Regions from separate parts of the Serratia sp. YWN4 genome, predicted to be linked through region 3. Evidence: predicted binding sites of a transcription regulator. Region 3 holds the regulator's gene; each other region holds the start of a gene.

Region 1 (4,805 bases), 970 kb from region 3:
GGCGCGACGCCCAGTTGCACATAGCTGAAGATGCCAATGGCGCTCACCGCCATGCCGAGAATAATCGCTTTAGTCATATGGGTGCGGCCGGTGATCCACAGATCGCGGAACGCCGAAGTAAAGCAGATCTGTGCGCGCTCAATCAGCAGGCCAAAACCGATGCCAAACAGCATAGCGATGCCAAGCTTTGGCGCATCGAACAGAGTCCATAATGACCAGGCCACGGTCAGGCAAAAAATCACCATCCCCAAACGGAAACGGCGGCGCGCTTGCGCCGGTTTCTGCGTTAACGGTGCGGCAGCACTGACCTTTTGCAGCTTGACCGGGATGCGGAACATCGGCAACAGGGTGAATTTCGCCCCGAAGTAAGAACCTGCGGCCGTCGCCAGCGCAAAGAACCAGGCGTGCAATGAAAACTGTGGGATCCCGGTGAAGAAAGCCGCCAGGTTACACCCCATCGCCAGGCGTGCGCCGAAACCGGCAATAATGCCGCCCAACAGCGCCTGTGCAATACGGATACGGTGCTGTGGCATGCGCAGCTTGACGTTATTCGCCCACAGCGCGGCGGCGATACAACCGGCAAACATGCCGATAATCATCCGGCCATCGATACGCTCGAGCGGTGAACCTTGCAGGCCAATCACTTTGAAATAACCCCACTGCTCCGGCTGAAAACCCAACCATTGCAACACGTGGCCACCCCAGCGGGTGAACTCACCGGTCACCGCCCAGAAAGTGCCCGTCATGCCAAAGTAATAGGTAGAAAGGATCCCGGCGGCCATCACCGCCGGTAAAGGCGCCCAAAAACGCACCAGATACTGAGATTTGAATTGCTGCCAGCTCATGGCATCTCCCGTGCATGACATCCGTAAAATAAACCTTGCGAATCATACGCCATTTAACGGCATAAATTAGGATTTCGAACATAAAAAAACCAGCCCGAAGGCTGGTCTCTGATGCGATTAACCGCGAGCGGTTAAATCAGCAATTATGCATCACCGAAACGGCGACGTGGTGCAGCAGGTGCCGCATCGTCACGGCGTGGTGCTGGCTTGCCGCCACGGCGTTCACCACCGGCAGCATTACCACCTTCACGACGCTCACCGAAAGAACGACGCGGAGCAGCAGACCCTTCACGGCGCTCGCCATTAAATGGACGAGCAGCACCGCCACGACGCTCACCGCCGTTACCGCCAGCAGGACGCTCACGGCGTTCATGTGGCTGTGCATCGCCCAGCAATTGCATGTTCATCGGCTTGTTCAGAATGCGGGTACGAGTGAAGTGATTCAGGATCTCGCCCGGCATACCTTTCGGCAGTTCAATGGTGGAGTGGGAAGCAAACAGCTTGATGTTACCGATGTAACGGCTGCTGATATCGCCTTCGTTAGCGATAGCGCCAACGATATGACGAACTTCTACCCCATCATCACGGCCCACTTCAATGCGGTACAACTGCATCTCACCAACGTCACGACGTTCGCGACGTGGACGCTCAGCGCCATCACGGCTATCTGGGCGTGCACCGTCTGGACGTGCGTCACGGCGACGCTCGCCGCCACGTTCGTCACGATCGTTGAACTCACGACGCTGACGTGGTTTGAACACCGGATCCGGTGGCAGGATCAGAGGACGTTCGCCCTGAGCCATTTTCAGCAGTGCTGCGGCCAAGGTTTCCATATCCAGATCTTCTGCCGGTTGCAGTTTAGCCAGCAGTGCACGGTACATATCCAGATCGCTGCTTTCCAACTGCTGCTGCACTTTAGCGGCAAACTTGGCCAGACGGCGCTCACCCAGCAGTTCTGCGTTCGGCAGCTCTACTTCTGGAATGGTCAACTTCATGATGCGTTCGATGTTGCGCAGCAGACGGCGTTCGCGATTTTCCACGAACAGCAGCGCGCGGCCAGCACGGCCAGCACGGCCGGTACGGCCGATACGGTGAACGTAAGACTCTGAATCCATGGGGATGTCATAGTTCACGACCAGGCTGATACGCTCAACGTCCAGACCACGGGCTGCCACATCGGTGGCGATCAGGATATCCAGGCGGCCATCTTTCAGGCGTTCCAGAGTCTGCTCACGCAGAGCCTGGTTCATGTCACCGTTCAGTGCAGCACTGTTGTAACCGCTACGCTCGAGCGCTTCGGCCACTTCCAGAGTCGCGTTTTTAGTACGCACGAAGATGATCGCAGCGTCAAAATCTTCTGATTCCAAGAAACGCACCAGCGCTTCGTTTTTACGCATGCCGTGCACAGTCCAGTAGCTCTGGCTGATGTCCGGGCGGGTAGTCACACTTGACTGAATGCGCACTTCCTGCGGATCTTTCATAAAGCGACGGGTAATACGACGAATCGCTTCCGGCATGGTGGCAGAGAACAACGCGGTCTGATGCTCAGCCGGGATCTCCGCCATGATGGTTTCTACGTCTTCGATAAAGCCCATGCGCAGCATTTCGTCGGCTTCGTCCAGCACCAGGCCTTTCAGGCTGGAGAGGTTCAGGGTGCCGCGCTTCAGGTGATCCAGCAAGCGGCCCGGAGTCCCTACCACAATTTGTGGACCCTGGCGCAGAGCGCGCAGTTGCACGTCATAACGCTGGCCGCCGTACAGGGCCACCACGTTCACGCCATGCATGTGCTTGGAAAAATCGGTCATGGCTTCAGCAACCTGAACCGCCAGTTCGCGGGTCGGTGCCAGCACCAGGATTTGCGGTGCCTTCAGCGCTGCATCAAGGTTGTGCAGCAGTGGCAACGAGAACGCTGCCGTTTTACCACTCCCGGTCTGCGCCATGCCCAGCACGTCGCGGCCGTTCAACAGGTGAGGAATACACTCAGCCTGGATCGGTGATGGTTTTTCGTAGCCCAGATCGGTCAGGGCGGCGATGATTGGAGCAGACAGCCCCAGGTCAGCAAAAGAGGTTTCAAACTCAGTAGTCATGTACACGTGCCTCATTAATAATGGCAGCCAGTCTACATAACTCGTCGAGAAAATTTTCAGTCATTTTCATTGAAAAGTGTGAACCGGCTCAAATTAGATTGTAAAACAGACAAAAAAGCCCTCGCCCGTTAAGGCGATTACTCTGGTTAAAAAACCAATGTAATTCAGGCTGATAAATGTCCGTCAGCTATTGCTGGTCCGATTCCGATAGGTCGTCTTGTTCTTGGCTCAACATCGCCAATTCCAACAATGCATAGCGGTGCTCAACAAAGTTATGAACGTTGTTAGCTACCGTCAGTTTGAACAGCGCCGAAGCGGTGTCCTTGTCCCCCAGACTCAGGTAATGCTTACCTAAATAGAAGTCAGTTTCACTGAGATGCTCAGCGAGCGAAGTGTTATCCGTTGCATCTGCCTTGAGGCGTTCCATCAGCGTTTTTTCGCTGATTTTGCCCAGGTAGAATTCGACAATATTCCATCCCCATTGCCCTCGGTTCGCTTTGTCATAACGCTGCTGGAGCGCTACGGTAGCTGTCTTGGGATCGATTTCTCTTTCCACCAGATAAAGCCACAACGAACGGAAGGGATCATTTGGATCGTCTTGATAAAACGCCTGCAGATCATCCTGCGCTAACGGGAAGCGACCACCATAATACAGTGCGATGCCCCGGTTTAAACGCGCGTAATTGTAAGTTGGATCAAGCTCTAGTACAGAATCAAACGCTTCATAGGCAGCATCAAAATTGCCTGCCTGCGTAAAGTAAATGCCCAGGTAGTTGAAAACTTCCGGCATATCAGGACGTATCGCCAGCGCTTGCGAGAAATCATTGCGCGCCAGTGCACGTAGCCCGAGGCTATCATACAGCACACCGCGCTCATATAAAAGCTGCGCACGCTCATCGTCCGTCAGTGCCCGGCTGGCAAGTATTTGTTCCATGCGCGCCAGGATCACTTCCTGCTGCAGTGTTGGCTGCAACGGGATAGCCAGAACTTCGTCTTTACGCCAATCATGGTTGCTGCATCCTGCCAGCATGAGTGCTGTCGCAACATAACACCAGCGCAAGAAAGGCTTCATTTCCCACTCCCGAAGACAAACATTGGATGAACGTCCTGTCCTCCGCTTGCTAATACGCGGATATCCTACCCACGTGATAAGAACAGCTCCCAACCCCACGGCGAGGAGCTGTAAAACTTATGATACAGTTACTCTGCTTCAGGAACCGGTGCGGCAGCCGTTTCTGGCGCTGTCGCTTCTTTGATGCTCAGGCGCACACGGCCCTGGCGATCAACTTCCAGTACCTTAACCGGCACTTCCTGGCCCATCTGCAGATAGTCGGTCACTTTCTCAACGCGCTTGTCAGCGATTTGAGAAATGTGTACCAGACCTTCTTTACCGCCGCCGATGGCCACGAAGGCACCGAAATCAACGATACGGGTCACTTTGCCCTGGTACACACGGCCAACTTCGATCTCAGCGGTGATCTCTTCGATGCGACGAATAGCAAATTTCGCTTTCTCGTTGTCGGTAGCAGCAATTTTCACTGTACCATCATCTTCAATTTCAATGGTAGTGCCGGTCTCTTCGGTCAACGCACGAATGACAGAACCGCCTTTACCAATCACATCTTTGATCTTGTCTGGATTGATACGGATAGTATGGATACGCGGTGCAAACTCAGAGATATCGCCACGCGGCGTGCTGATCGCCTGTTCCATCACGCCCAGAATGTGCAAGCGCGCACCCTTAGCCTGATTCAGAGCCACCTGCATGATTTCGCGGGTGATGCCTTCGATTTTAATATCCATCTGTAGCGCGGTGATACCTGCACGGCTACCGGCCACTTTGAAGTCCATGTCGCCCAGGTGATCTTCGTCA
Region 2 (4,805 bases), 1.4 Mb from region 3:
CCAACTGGCAGGTCAACCCGACGCGCGCGGGTGCCGGTATTCCCCAGGCGACATCAACATCTACGCTGATATGCAGTTTCCCCTCACCATCAAGCAGATAGGTTTTGCGGCTGATAAACAGTGGCTGTTGTTGGCTGCTGTAGCTGTGCGTGGTTGAGATCTGCACGCCATGCTCAAGGGTATCGGCGCTGAATGACAGCAGTTGGCTTTCCAGCGCGTACATACCGGCTTTTTTCCAGCGCTCTACCCAAGCGTTGGGATCGATACGCGTCGCTTCGCTGACACCGATATCGTTATCCAGCGGTGCGCGCACAAACTGATCCTGTAGCGGGCTCAATAGCTGCTGCTCACCGTCACGCCACCATTGGGTGAGCAAACCGCTGGTGGTGCAAAATTGCCAGCGCTGCTGGCCATGGGTGATTTCAACCATATCCGGATGAGTGACTAACTGCGGCAGTGGGCCAGTGCTGACATTAGGCAGCGCCAGTGCGTGCGGTAAGCGCCACTGATCCCAGGCGCAGCGATGGCCCGCGTCGGCCCAGACCGTTGCCTTTGGTTGGCGGACTTCGACATTCAGCCACAGCTCACCCTTGCCTTGCACCTGCGGCATCTCACCCAGCACCAGCCGTTGGGTGCCCTGCGGTGGGATCTCCAGCAGCAGATCGCCTTGCGCGATGCACTGCCCGTCCAGCTCCAGCCGCCAGAACAGTTGTTCGTTATCGGTGGCGCGGAACAGATATTCGCTGGTGATATCAAGGGTCAGCGGCGCTTCTGGCTGGTGTTGAAATTGGAAAAACTGCTGCGCACGCTGTGCCTCATACAGCGCGGGATGGGGAGTGCGATCTGGGAACACCAGGCCGTTCAGGCAGAACTGGCGGTCGTTAGGGGTATCGCCGAAATCACCGCCGTAGGCCCAGTAACGCACGCCGTCTTCGCCGGTTTTGGTCAGCGCCTGATCCACCCAATCCCAGACAAAGCCGCCTTGCAAGCGCGGATGTTTACGGAACGCCTGCCAGTAGCGATCAAAACCGCCGAAGCTGTTGCCCATCGCGTGGGCATATTCACACAGGATCAGCGGACGATGCTCATTCGGCAGGCCGATCCATTTTTTGATCGACCACTTCGGCACCTGCGGGAAAGGTTGGTCCTGGTCCACGCGCGCATACATCGGGCAGACAATATCGGTGGCGGCGGTATCGGCTCCGCCACCTTCGTACTGTACCGGTCGGGTTGGATCGCTGCTTTTGACCCAGCGGTACAGGGCGTCGTGCGCGCTGCCGTGGCCGGATTCATTGCCCAATGACCAAATGATAATGCAGGGATGGTTGCGATCGCGCTGCACCATACGCGTGACGCGCTCGCTCAGAGCCGGGAACCATGTCGGATCGTCCGTCAGGCGGTTCATTGGTTGCATGCCGTGAGTTTCGATATTGGCTTCATCCACCACGTATAGACCGTAACGATCGCACAACCGATACCAAAGCGGATGGTTAGGATAGTGCGAGCAGCGCACCGCGTTGAAGTTATGCCGCTTCATCAGCAGGATATCCTGCAACATGGTGGCTTCATCCATCACTTGCCCATGTTCCGGGTGATGCTCGTGGCGGTTGGTACCGCGGATCAGAATGGGCTTGCCATTGACCTTCAGCAGGCCGTCGCTGATGTCGACTTGGCGGAAACCCACGTCATAGGCTTCCGCCTCAATCAATGAATCGTCGGCCGCCAGCAAGGAAACCACGGCGCGATACAGGTGAGGTTGTTCGGCACTCCACAGTGCGGGCTGCGCAACCGGCAAACGCAGGGTGGTGCGATCGTCATAGCAACCGCGTTCGTCAATAATTTCACTTCCGAGTGGTTGCTGGTGTACGGCAGTCAACTGATCACCTTGCCAAAGCTGAACGCGCACGGAACAACCCGCCGTTGGCGATTGAACCTGCACCAGTGCTTCCAGTTCTGCATGATAAAAACCGGGGGCCAGATGCGTGCGCAACTGAATATCGCTCAGATGGCTGCTGGGTTTATGCAACAGGCTGACATCACGGAAGATGCCGCTCATGCGCCACATGTCCTGATCTTCGAGATAACTGCCGTCGCTCCAGCGCAGCACCATCACCGCCAGGCGGTTTTCACCGGGCCGTAACGCGTGGCTCAAATCAAACTCGGCGGGCAGGCGGCTGTCTTGCGAATAACCGATCCAGATACCGTTGCACCACAGATAGAATGCCGAATTGACGCCGTCGAAAATAACTCGCGTCTGCCCCTGTTGCAGCCAGCTTTCGGCAACCTCAAAGGTGAGCGAGTAACAGCCGGTAGGGTTCTGCTGCGGCACATAGGGCGGCGTAACCGGGATCGGGTAGGTAATGTTGGTGTAGATCGGGGCATCGTAACCGGCTATCTGCCAGTTAGACGGCACCTGTAGCGTATCGGCATCGCTCAGATCTTGCTGCAACCACCGTTCTGGCACGGCTTCTGGCTGCGTGAAATAGCTGAATTTCCAGGCACCGTTGAGCAAGGTTCGCTGTGCTGAAGGATGATCGTATCTCGCTTGTTGTTCGCTACGCCAACTGGCAAACGGCGGATGTGCAGGTAAGCGGTTGTAGTGGGTGCAGGCCGGGTTTTCCCAGTCGCGCCGGGCAAGAGTTGAGGCTAATAAGGCAGGAGCAGACGGAATACCAACAGGATTCATGAGGATACCTTGGCTGAAAATGTTACGCGTTCATGATGTGGGGTAACATGAAGGGCAAAGATCCGGTTGTAAAGGCGTTCACGCAGGTAAAGCGAAGAGGATCACAAATGGGGTGCAGCCCGGTAAAACGGGGGCGGGAATCGCTGTTTGTGGCCGCAGGATGCGGCCACAAACCGGCGAAATAATCAGCGGAACAGATGCTCGGCGTGGAAGCGCAGGTGATCTTCCACAAACGTGGCAATGGTGAAATAGCTGTGATCGTAGCCCGGCTGGGTACGCAACGTTAGCGGCCAGTCGAGCTGGCGTGCCAGTTCGGCCAGCTTCGCCGGTTGCAGTTGATCGGCCAGGAACTGATCGCCATCCCCCTGATCCACCAGAATAGGCAGTTTTTCTGCACCGTTTGCCAGCAGGTGGCAACTGTCGTACTGCAACCACTGGCTTTCGTCATCCCCCAGGTAAGCGGCAAAGGCTTTGCGTCCCCACGGAACCTGACAAGGGTTAACAATCGGCGCAAAGGCCGATACGGAACGGAAGCGCTGTGGATTACGCAATGCCATTATCAACGCGCCGTGGCCGCCCATCGAATGGCCGAAGATGGATTGACGATCGCTGATGCTGAAGTGCTGCTGAATCAGCGCGGGCAGCTCATCGCTGATGTAATCATACATGCGAAAGTGCCGATCCCAAGGGGCCTGGGTCGCGTTGAGATAAAAACCGGCCCCTTGGCCCAGATCGTAACCTGCATCATTGGGCACCTCGTCGCCGCGCGGGCTGGTGTCGGGCATCACTAACACCAAACCCAGCTCGGCAGCAATGCGTTGGGCACCCGCTTTCAGCGTAAAGTTTTCATCATTACAGGTCAGCCCAGACAGCCAATACAGCACCGGCGGTGGATTATCATCACGCGGCGGTGGCAGATAGATGCTGAAAGTCATGTTGCAATTCAGGCTGTGCGCCGCGTGGCGGTAACGCTGTTGCCAGCCACCGAACATGCGGTGCTCTTCGAGAAGTTCTAATGACGTGCTCATCTCTCTGCCTCCTGGCTTATTTATCAAAATGGATCACCGAACGGATCGATTTACCTTCATGCATTAAATCGAAGGCGTCGTTGATCTGCTCTAACCCCATGGTGTGGGTAATAAAGTCATTCAGGGCAAATTCGCCATCCATATAGCGCTGCACAATGCCGGGCAACTGGCTGCGACCTTTTACGCCACCGAAAGCAGAACCGCGCCAGACGCGGCCAGTCACCAGTTGGAATGGACGGGTTGCGATCTCTTCACCGGCACCGGCGACGCCGATAATTACCGACTCGCCCCAGCCTTTATGGCAGCACTCCAGTGCCGAACGCATCACGTTGACGTTACCGATGCATTCGAAGGAGAAATCAACGCCGCCGCCGGTCAGCTCAACGATCACTTCCTGAATCGGTTTGCTGTAATCTTTTGGATTGATCAGATCGGTAGCGCCCAGCTTACGCGCCAGTTCAAATTTACTGGTGTTGATATCGACACCGATGATGCGGCTTGCACCGGCCATCTGAGCGCCGATAATCGCCGAAAGGCCGATGCCGCCCAGACCGAAAATTGCTACGGTGTCGCCCGCTTTCACTTTGGCAGTGTTGAGTACCGCACCCATACCGGTGGTGACGCCGCAGCCCAGCAGGCAGACCTCTTCCAGCGGCGCTTCTTTGCTGATTTTGGCCAGCGAAATTTCTGGCACTACGGTGCGTTCCGCGAAGGTGGAAGTGCCCATATAGTGGAAAATCGGCTTGCCGTCTTTGAAGAAGCGAGTGGTGCCGTCTGGCATCAAGCCTTTGCCCTGGGTGGCGCGGATCGCCTGGCACAGGTTGGTTTTGCCGGATTTACAGAATTTGCATTCGCCGCATTCTGGGGTGTAGAGCGGGATCACGTGATCGCCGACGGCCACGCTGGTCACGCCTTCACCGATCGCTTCCACAATGCCACCGCCTTCGTGGCCGAGGATCGCCGGGAATACCCCTTCAGGATCCTTGCCAGACAGCGTATAGGCATCGGTGTGGCAAACGCCGGTGGCGACAATGCGCACCAACACTTCGCCTTTCTGCGGTGGCATCAGGTCGACTTCTTCGATTGTCAGC
Region 3 (4,805 bases):
CAGCCCATAGTTTTTGCGTAATATCAGGTAGGCAGCCAGCGTGATCGCCAGCATGATGCTCAGCGTCAGGTGCTCCGGCAGTTGCAGTTGTAAGAGCCCGGCGGCGATCGCTAACCCGGCCAGCGTGCCGAGGGCACGATGTTGGATCCTGACGCGCGTGGCGTTATAGCCGTTCTGGCTGACCAGCATAATGGTTAGCAGGATCCAATAGGGCTTCGGCAGGTTGAAAATCATACCCAGGCTGCTGCCCACCGCCAGTATGATGCCCAGCCGGGCGGCATTGCGCAGGGCGTTGGACTTCAACGACAGATAGCTCACCACCGCGGGCCAGAACGGTAATCGCGCCTGGTTGGCCATCAGATCGCGCTGATACAGTGGACGCTGGCTGCGTAACAGGCGGGCGATGCGGCTGAAGTGGTAAAAACAGAACTGTCCCACCGGGTTTTCGGCATGCTGCGTGGCCACCTTTTCCAGCGCCGCCAGCTCATTCTTCATACTGAAACGCGCTGAACGCCGGTGATAGAGAATATCGTTGGCCACGATGCGCAAACGCCCGGCAATTACCTGAGCGTTGCGGCGGATAATCGCTTCGGCCTGGCTCTGTTCCACCAGTTTTTGCACTTCTTCTGGCTGATGCAGGCTGACGGTAATGTGTTCTTGCAGATCGAGTGCCACCTGAAAAGTGCGTTGCAGGCGTTTTTGCTCCTGATTATTGGCATGGGGCAGAAAGTTCAACTGCTGATATAACAGGCTGATCAGATCCATCACTTTTTGCTGGCGTTGCAGCAGCGGCGGCAGTGCAGTTTCTGGATCGATGTGCTGGGTCAGCAGCGAATATTTGGCTTCGAAATAGTCTGCCAACTGGATATAGAGCTGGCTCAGGGATTCGCGCATCGGTTGCTCTTTCCACAGTTTGAACCAGAACCAGGTGAACAGCCCGTACCAGGCGGTGCCGACCAGATACAGCAGCGGCGCATGCCAGATCGGCACGTGTCCGGCCATGCTGAGAGAAAAGATGGCGGCGACCAGCGCGGCGGGCAGCAGACGTGCGTGCAGCGGGCTGATTTCACCGCTGACGCCCAGCAACAGCGCCATTGCCAGCATCAGTAAGGGTAACGGGATATGCCACAGCAGCGCCTGTTGCAGCAGCAAACTGCTGAGAGCAAACAGGGAGCCGCCAACGGCCAGACGTTTGAAAAAGCGTTTGTGCGGCGTATCCAACCCGGCGATGTTGCAGCAGGCAGGTACCAGAGAGAACAGCAGGCCGAGTTGCAGGTTGCCCATCAGCAGGAAGAAAACCACCGGCAGGCACAGCACCAGCGTTTGCCGCAGTGCATAGTTGACTTCCGGGTGGTAGATCAGGCGCCGCCACATGATGAATGGGGGGAGTTAAAAAAAACGGCGTATCGCTACGCCGTTTCTTCAATAATTAACGCGTGCCGTAAACGACAATAGTTTTGCCGTGGGCAGAAATCAGGTTTTGATCTTCAAGCATTTTCAGAATACGACCGACGGTTTCACGTGAGCAACCGACGATTTGACCAATTTCCTGGCGGGTAATCTTGATTTGCATGCCATCCGGGTGAGTCATGGCGTCGGGTTGTTTCGCCAGGTTCAGCAGGGTTTGTGCAATGCGGCCGGTAACGTCAAGGAAGGCGAGGTTACCCACTTTCTCTGAGGTGATTTGCAGGCGGTTTGCCATCTGCGCAGACAGGCGCATCAGGATATCCGGATTAACCTGAATCAACTGGCGGAATTTCTTATAGGAAATTTCAGCCACTTCACAGGCTGTTTTCGCTCTAACCCAGGCACTGCGCTCCTGGCCTTCTTCAAATAATCCAAGCTCGCCGATGAAATCCCCCTGGTTAAGGTAGGACAGAATCATCTCTTTGCCTTCTTCATCCTTGATCAGCACCGCCACGGAGCCTTTCACGATGTAGTAGAGCGTTTCGGCCTTTTCACCTTGGTGAATCAGCGTACTCTTTGATGGATATTTGTGGATATGGCAATGAGACAGGAACCATTCAAGAGTCGGGTCTGTTTGCGGTTTGCCGAGAACCATTCGCTGTTATCCTCTGTTGTTATCGCTGCCTTGTATCACAGGGGTCAGAGTTCCCTGTAAAACGTGCTTATAGCCCGGTGTTTTATAGAGTGGCTATCAACAGGTTTTGAGGCATGTTATAGAAATACGCTTGTGCCTTAGCATATTAACTTGCGCCAAGTGCTGCAAGCTACATTCTGTTAACATACCAATATAGGGTCCTTTCCTCGGACATTTCCCTGAAATCGGTGACCTGGAAAGAGTTCTTGCGGCTCTGTTTGTAGCACAGAGTGAAGCGGGTGTCTTGTGTTGTCTCGCTTCAGCATGATTAGCATCAGGTTCCGTTGCCAGTTTCTATGCGAAAGCGTACCCTGATTTTGAGAAATTAACGGGAGTGTACAAAATGCAGGCAAGAGTTAAGTGGGTAGAAGGACTGACATTCTTGGGTGAGTCTGCGTCCGGCCATCAGGTATTAATGGACGGTAACGCGGGCGATAAAGCGCCAAGCCCGATGGAAATGGTCTTGATGTCGGTTGGCGGCTGTAGCGCCATTGATGTCGTCGCCATCCTGCAAAAAGGCCGTAACGATGTTCGTGACTGTGAGGTAAAACTGACCTCGGAGCGCCGTGAAGAAGCACCGCGTCTGTTTACCCATATCAACCTGCATTTTATCGTCACCGGCAAAGGGCTGACCGACAAGATTGTTGAGCGTGCGGTTAACCTCTCTGCCGAGAAGTATTGCTCGGTCTCGCTGATGCTGAGCAAGGCCGCCAGCGTGACCCACAGCTTTGAAATCTGCGACGTTGCCTGAAGCTACCAGAGGTAACTGTGGCAGTGGTTGCTCAATAAATGCAAAAATCGCCGCGCCGTGATGGTTAGCGGCGATTTTTGTGAGTACAGCACGCAGTACTGCGCCTGCGGCAGGCTGTCGATCGGCAACGTCACCAGTTTTTGCTGCAAATGGAAAGGCGTGTTCATCGCCCGCGCGACAATGGTCAGATAGTCTGCCTCCAACACCATATTCAATCCGCATACCGCCGAATCCGAACGAATGGGCCTATTGGTCAATTGCTGATAAAAGCTGCCGAGTACCGATTGCAGCTGTTGATAATAACCCATGTCGGTTTCTGGCAGCAGCCATTTGGCTCCGTACAGTTCATCCAGTGATGTCGCCTGTGCCAGAGGATGCCCGCGGCGCGCAATAATGCAAAACGGGGCTGTGAACAGTGGGGTGCAGATTAAATGTTGCAGCGGCATGTCTGGGGTCACCGTGCCGATGGCAAAATCCAGTTGGCCTGTGTGCAAGGCTGGCAACAGAGTGGAGAGCTGTGCTTCACGGATCAGCAGATTGGCCTGCGGGGCGGAAGCCTTGAAGAGATCGACCAGTTCTGGGAGTACCGTCACGGCCAGTAGCGAGGAGCAGCCTATCGCCACGCTGCCCTGCGAATGCTGGTGCAACTGTTGGATCTCCTCGGTGGCGCGCTGTAATTCCTCAATCACTAATTGCATTCGTACAGCAAAAGTGTGGCCGGTTTCGGTCAACGTCATCCCCTTGCTGCTGCGCACGATCAACTGGGTTTTCAGCGTCTGTTCCAGTTCTTGGATAGAGCGGCTGACCGCCGGTTGAGACTGTGCCAAGGCGCGCGCAGCGCCACGAATACTGCCGCAGCGTATCACTTGCTGAAAGGCTTTTAGCTGCTGCAACTTTGGTAATTGGCGCATTTGTGCCTCTCCTTAATCGCTTAAAACGATAATTTCACCTTGCCCGCAGAAGGAATATCGGCGATGAGAAATCATTCATTAATGATTTTTTGTCGTTTGTGAGGGAGTGGCTGGTGCAGGATGACAGAGGGTTAAGCGCGGTGATTGGCCGCGCCCAAAAGAGTTATTCGATTTTTTTGCCTTCGAGCAGCCGTTGCACCAACGGTGCCATGATCAGCTCCATCGCCAGCCCCATTTTGCCGCCCGGCACCACCAGCGTATTGATGTGCGAGATAAAAGAGCCTTGCAGCATGGCCAGCAGATAAGGGTAATCAATCTGATCCAGACCGCGGAAGTGGATCACCACAAAGCTTTCATCCAGCGAGGGGATGGCTTTGGCGGCAAATGGATTGGATGTATCGACCGTCGGTACCCGCTGGAAGTTGATATGGGTGCGCGAGAACTGTGGTGTGATGTAGCTGATGTAATCCTCCATTGAACGCACGACGGAATCCATCACCGCTTCGCGGGAATGGCCACGCTCGCCGGTATCGCGGACCAATTTCTGGATCCACTCCAGGTTGACGATCGGCACCACACCCACCAGCAGATCGACATGCTTGGCCACGTCGACCTTATCGGCGACTACGCCGCCGTGCAGCCCTTCGTAGAACAACACATCGGTAGGGGCTGGCAGCGGCTCCCACGGCGTGAAGGTGCCTGGCACCTGATCGTAGGGTACGGCTTCATCGTAGGTGTGCAGATATTTGCGCGAACGACCGGTGCCATTTTCGCCGTACTGGATAAAGCTTTGTTCCAGCAGGCCGAAGTTATTGGCTTCTGGGCCAAAATAGCTGATATGGCGGCCAAGATCGCGCGCCTTACGGATGGCCGCATCCATTTCCGGCCGGGTGTAGTTATGAAAACTGTCCCCTTCCAACTGGGCGGCGCGAATATTCAACTGCTGGAAAATCTTGCGAAACGCCAGGCTGGTGGTAGTGGTACCGGCACCGCTGGAGCCGGTCACCGCAATGACGGGATGTTTGGCAGACATAAGTGGAAA
Region 4 (4,805 bases), 450 kb from region 3:
AGCAGATTAGCCTGCTGGCCAAGATAGGCGGTGATCGCATGGCCGGTGTTCAAAGTAAACAGCTTGCGCTCAACGAACGCCATCAGATTATCGGTCAGTTCCATACCGGCAATCGCCGGTGGTTGGCCCTTAAACTGGGTTTGATCGACAATCCATTCGCTGAAGGTTTCAACCGTCACTTCCAGCGGATCGTTACTGCCTGCTTCCGCTGGCGGCACGATGCGGTCTACGGCGGAGTCGACAAAGCCGATATGCTGCTCAACCCAGGCCTGCTCATCCTGCGGCAGTGCGTCGAACACATGCTGCTTCAGTTGGCTGGTGCCGCGTACCATGTTTTCACAGGCGATGATGTTCAGCGGCTGGGTATTGCCCTGCTGATGGCGTTTAACCAGCCCTTTGGCGATCGTCCCGGCGATTCTCGCCAGGATCTGCGGGCCAACGGCGGTGGTGACGATATCCGCGGTGGCGATCAACGCCACAACCTCTTCGCTGCCGCTGTTAACGGCGCTGACGTTGTTCACGTTCTCAACGCGCGCCTGCTCACCCACTACATGAACCTGGTAGCTTTTGCGCTTGTTCAGCTCATCCAGCACCGTCTGGTTAACGTCAGCAAAAGTCAGTTCGGCATGTGCATCAGCAAGCAGCTTGCCGATAAAACCACGGCCGATATTCCCGGCCCCGAAGTGTAATGCTTTCATAGTCCTACCTTTATTAATGGAGAAGGGTGCAGCAAGCTGCACCCTTTAAAATGATTCTGTTTTATCAGGCTTTCTTGCCGCCAAGCAGATCCAACACTTCCTGCACGCTGGTGGTATTCGCCAACCGCTCAATCACGCTGTCGTCATCCAACGCATTGGTCAGGCTGGTGATCACCTGAATATGCTCGTTGTTGCGTGCCGCGATACCAATCACCAGGCGCGCCACTTCATCTTCTTCGTCACCGAAACGCACGCCGTGCGGATACTGGCAGAACACCACGCCGGTGCGCAGCACGCGGTCTTTGGCTTCGATGGTGCCATGTGGCACGGCAATCGACTCGCCCAGATAGGTGGAAGTCAGCTTCTCACGCTCCAGCATCGCCGGAACATACTCAGGCTCAACGTAGCCGCCTTTCACCAGTTGCTCACCGGCAAAGCGTATTGCCTGCTCTTTGTCGGTGGCATGCAGATTGAGGAATACGTTGCTTTCGCTCAGTTTGAACAGGTTCTGCTCACCGGCTTCAAAGCTGTCGTCCAACGTGGCGATCACTTTCTGATCGGTTTCGCTGGTTTTGTTGGCCGCCACCAGACGCGCGGTCAGATCGTTGTACAACTGGCTGTCGAGGAAGTTGGTCAGCGAAATATGCTGGGCCTGCGGCGCATGGCGCATCGCACGCTCGGTCAGATCGCGGTGAGTAATCACCAGATCCACATCTTCCGGCAGGCTGTTAATCGCGCAGTTGGTCACGGAGATATGTTTCAGCCCGGCGTCTGCTACTTTCTTGCGCAGCACACCGGCACCCATGGCGCTGGAACCCATACCGGCGTCACAGGCTACGATGATTTTACGCACGGTGTTCAGATCGCCGTCTGCCGCTGCGTTCGCTGCTTTGCCACCTTTGGACTGTGCTTTCATGTCCTGAATGCGACGGGTCGCTTCCTCCAGGTCGTCTTCTTCTTTCACTTTCGAGGTTTTCAGCAGGAAGCCAGAAACCAGGAAGGAAACCAGGAAGGCTGCGAAGATCGCCGCCAGGTTGGCGAAGTAGGCACCTTTTGGCGTCATGGCCAGCACTGCCAGAATAGAACCTGGAGAAGCAGGGGAAACCAGGCCGCCGTTCAGCACGGTCAGGGTGAACACACCGGTCATACCGCCCAGAATAACCGCCAGAATCAGGCGTGGGTTCATCAGCACGTATGGGAAGTAAATCTCATGGATACCGCCCAGGAAGTGGATGATTGCCGCACCGCCCGCAGACTGCTTGGCACTGCCACGGCCAAAGAACATATAAGCCATCAGCACGCCCATACCCGGGCCTGGGTTGGCTTCAATCAGGAAGAAAATTGACTTACCGGCTTCGGTAGCCTGCTGGATACCCAGCGGCGAGAAGATACCGTGGTTGATGGCGTTGTTCAGGAACAGGATTTTCGCCGGTTCAACGAAGATCGAGGTCAATGGCAGTAGGTTGTTGACCACCATGATATGCACGCCAGCCGCCAGAATCTTGGACAACGCTTCGACCAATGGGCCAATGGCAAGGAAAGCGAGGATCGCCAACAGCATACCGATGATACCGGCGGAGAAGTTGTTCACCAGCATCTCAAAGCCGCTTTTGATCTTACCGTCTACCCAGCGGTCAAAATGTTTGATTGCCCAGCCACCCAGCGGGCCAACAATCATGGCGCCGAGGAACATCGGCATATCGGCCCCGACGATCACGCCCATGGTGGTGATAGCCCCCACCACACCACCGCGCTCGCCGCCCACCAGTTTACCGCCGGTGTAACCGATCAGCAGTGGCAGCAGATAGGTGATCATTGGGCCAACCAGCTTGGCTAACGTTTCGTTAGGCAACCAGCCGGTAGGAATGAATAGCGCGGTGATGATACCCCAGGCGATGAATGCGCCAATGTTGGGCATCACCATATTACTCAGGAAGCGGCCAAAGTTTTGCACTTTAACCTTGATATCTGGTGAAAACATAAAACACACCCCTATTGTTACGCGCTGACAATAAGAGCGCGTGATAATTGTTGTAACGTTCCAGCCATGTTGATGCTGTATGCGAAACGGACTCTACCACGCTCTTTTTACTGCGCGAACCTCTCGACAAATTTGTGATTCACATCACACATAAAACCCCTATGATCAGGCGTTTATAGTGATATAAGTCACATTTATCCAGTGTAAAAAAAGCACAGCAGGTTGTTAATCACACAAAACACAGGAAAAATGAGACATAAATCACATTTTTACCTCGGGTGTTTGTTCTTAAATTGTGACTTTAATCACAATTTATTTTACATACGCTAACCAGAAAATAACCAGAAAGCGCATCTTCCCTGTGGGCACGCACTCCGCCAGCCATTAACCGTGGAGCGAATGAAAGAAAACTACATTAAAAGAATTGATGGTTCGGCGGTATTCCACCTAGTTGAAGTGTAGTACAGAAGTGCAGAGGGGAAGTGTGGCAAGTCATGAGAAAAAATGGGCGTTATGTGGGTAGGCCAACACGTTGGCCCACCCACATCGTTCAATACACAGCGGCGTTTTCGCCTTATTGCATTACCGCCTGCACGGCTTTTTGTGCGTTCAGAAAATCGGGCTGCTTAGCCACCAGATTAGCCATCATGGTGTTGTACTGCGTTGCCTGCTGCTGGCTGCGGAACTGTACGCCGCCATTGTTGAAACTGACCTGATTGCCCTGCGCCTGGAGGAAATCCCCAACCTGCACCAGATCCTGCACGAAGCTGGCCGTAGTTGGAATGGCTGGCATTAAGGCATTGGCCGGTGCGGTGACAATTTTGTCATACGCCTGATTGTAAACCGCTTTCAGATCGTCCGGCTGTTTCAATGCCGCACGCGCGGTATCCGCCTGCGACTTTGCCGACTGGATCTGCTGCCCTAACAGGTTTAACGCGCCCACCGACTGCTTCAGGTTATCGCGCTTGATCATGTAATCCTGCGCGGTGTGGATCTGGTTAATCTGATCCAGCACCGGAGTCAGGCTGGCATCAACCGACTTCGACAACTGCTGGGAAAAACCGACCAAAATGGCGTAATCACCGGCATAGCTGCCGAATTTCTGTTTCTGATCTTCGCTCAGCGTCGGGATGCTCACGCCGCTGCGCATAACCGTATTCTGTAAGTAATCAACGAATGCCTTGCGTTGTTCTGGCTCTTTATCGCCGCAGGCGGTCAGTTGCATAACCACCAACAATGCCAACACCGGTGCCAACCAACGCGCGAAACCTCTGCTCTGGATCCCTACCGCCATGTGACATAACTCCTGTTTAAACGTCTCTTTTATCAGGCTCCATACCCTTTACTGCTCTCCATGCGCCTCTCCCCCTCATCTCGACCAACAGATGCTTCGGGGGCTATAAGAATAGATCAACTGAATGCGATGCGATACGCGATTCGGCTTTCTGGCTACATTGTGTTTCATTTTGCTGGGAGGGATATGGGTATGAAGGTAACAATGCCAGAGAAATAGGGCCGGATCTCTCCGGCCCTGATAGCCGCTAAAACACCAGCGCCTGCCCGTCTTTGCGGCTTTCAGTCGCTGCAATATAGAACCCTTGCGGATCGCGGATAATCGCCTGCGCCCCGCCGAAGCTGTAGGTTTGCAGCGGATCTTCCAGCACCACGTTATGGCCCATGGCCCGCAGCGCCGCCAGCGTATTACGATCCATCGAAGGCTCCACGATCACCTCACGCCCGGCGACGATCCGCCAGCGCGGTGCGTCGATCGCCGCCTGTGGGTTCTGCTTATGCAGCATAATACGCAGCGCCATCTGCAAATGCCCCTGCGCCTGCATCGGCCCGCCCATTACGCCAAACGACATCAGCGGCTGCCCGTTACCGTCCAGGGCAAATGCCGGAATAATGGTATGGAACGGGCGTTTATTACCGGCCACCACGTTCGGGTGTTGTTTATCCAAAGAAAAACCAGCGCCACGGTTTTGCAGGCTGATGCCGGTGCCCGGCACCACTACGCCTGAACCGAAGCCCATATAGTTGGACTGAATAAATGACACCATCATGCCATTTGCATCGGCGGTAGAAAGATATACCGTGCCGCTCTGCGTCGGCGCGCCAAAGGTAAA

What was found. Region 3 encodes CRP, which controls carbon source genes, mostly activating them, when cyclic AMP is high. Its sites were predicted from a motif close to ATGTGANNNNNNTCACAT; they were not measured.
Region 1: the regulator CRP is predicted to act here: its motif matches at 3,009-3,026, upstream of yrbN (protein YrbN).
Region 2: the regulator CRP is predicted to act here: its motif matches at 2,776-2,793, upstream of ACX9GT_RS08545 (beta-galactosidase).
Region 4: the regulator CRP is predicted to act here: its motif matches at 2,929-2,946, upstream of ACX9GT_RS25080 (PTS mannitol transporter subunit IICBA).

Annotation. Positions count from the first base shown of each region.
Region 1 is NZ_CM147696.1:4,935,262-4,940,066, forward strand. Features, by position in the region: gene yedE (selenium metabolism membrane protein YedE/FdhT) at 1-845, opposite strand, end outside; gene ACX9GT_RS22710 (DEAD/DEAH family ATP-dependent RNA helicase) at 989-2,932, opposite strand; gene yrbN (protein YrbN) at 2,922-3,002, opposite strand; gene nlpI (lipoprotein NlpI) at 3,120-4,004, opposite strand; gene pnp (polyribonucleotide nucleotidyltransferase) at 4,133-4,805, opposite strand, start outside.
Region 2 is NZ_CM147696.1:1,812,003-1,816,807, forward strand. Features, by position in the region: gene ACX9GT_RS08545 (beta-galactosidase) at 1-2,686, opposite strand, end outside; gene fghA (S-formylglutathione hydrolase) at 2,872-3,714, opposite strand; gene ACX9GT_RS08555 (S-(hydroxymethyl)glutathione dehydrogenase/class III alcohol dehydrogenase) at 3,731-4,805, opposite strand, start outside.
Region 3 is NZ_CM147696.1:367,825-372,629, forward strand. Features, by position in the region: gene ACX9GT_RS01665 (YccS/YhfK family putative transporter) at 1-1,374, opposite strand, end outside; gene crp (cAMP-activated global transcriptional regulator CRP) at 1,430-2,062, opposite strand; gene ACX9GT_RS01675 (OsmC family protein) at 2,445-2,852, shown strand; gene ACX9GT_RS01680 (LysR substrate-binding domain-containing protein) at 2,855-3,763, opposite strand; gene ACX9GT_RS01685 (phosphoribulokinase) at 3,927-4,796, opposite strand.
Region 4 is NZ_CM147696.1:5,456,936-5,461,740, forward strand. Features, by position in the region: gene ACX9GT_RS25075 (mannitol-1-phosphate 5-dehydrogenase) at 1-698, opposite strand, end outside; gene ACX9GT_RS25080 (PTS mannitol transporter subunit IICBA) at 763-2,679, opposite strand; gene ACX9GT_RS25085 (DUF3053 domain-containing protein) at 3,254-3,973, opposite strand; gene ACX9GT_RS25090 (gamma-glutamyltransferase family protein) at 4,221-4,805, opposite strand, start outside.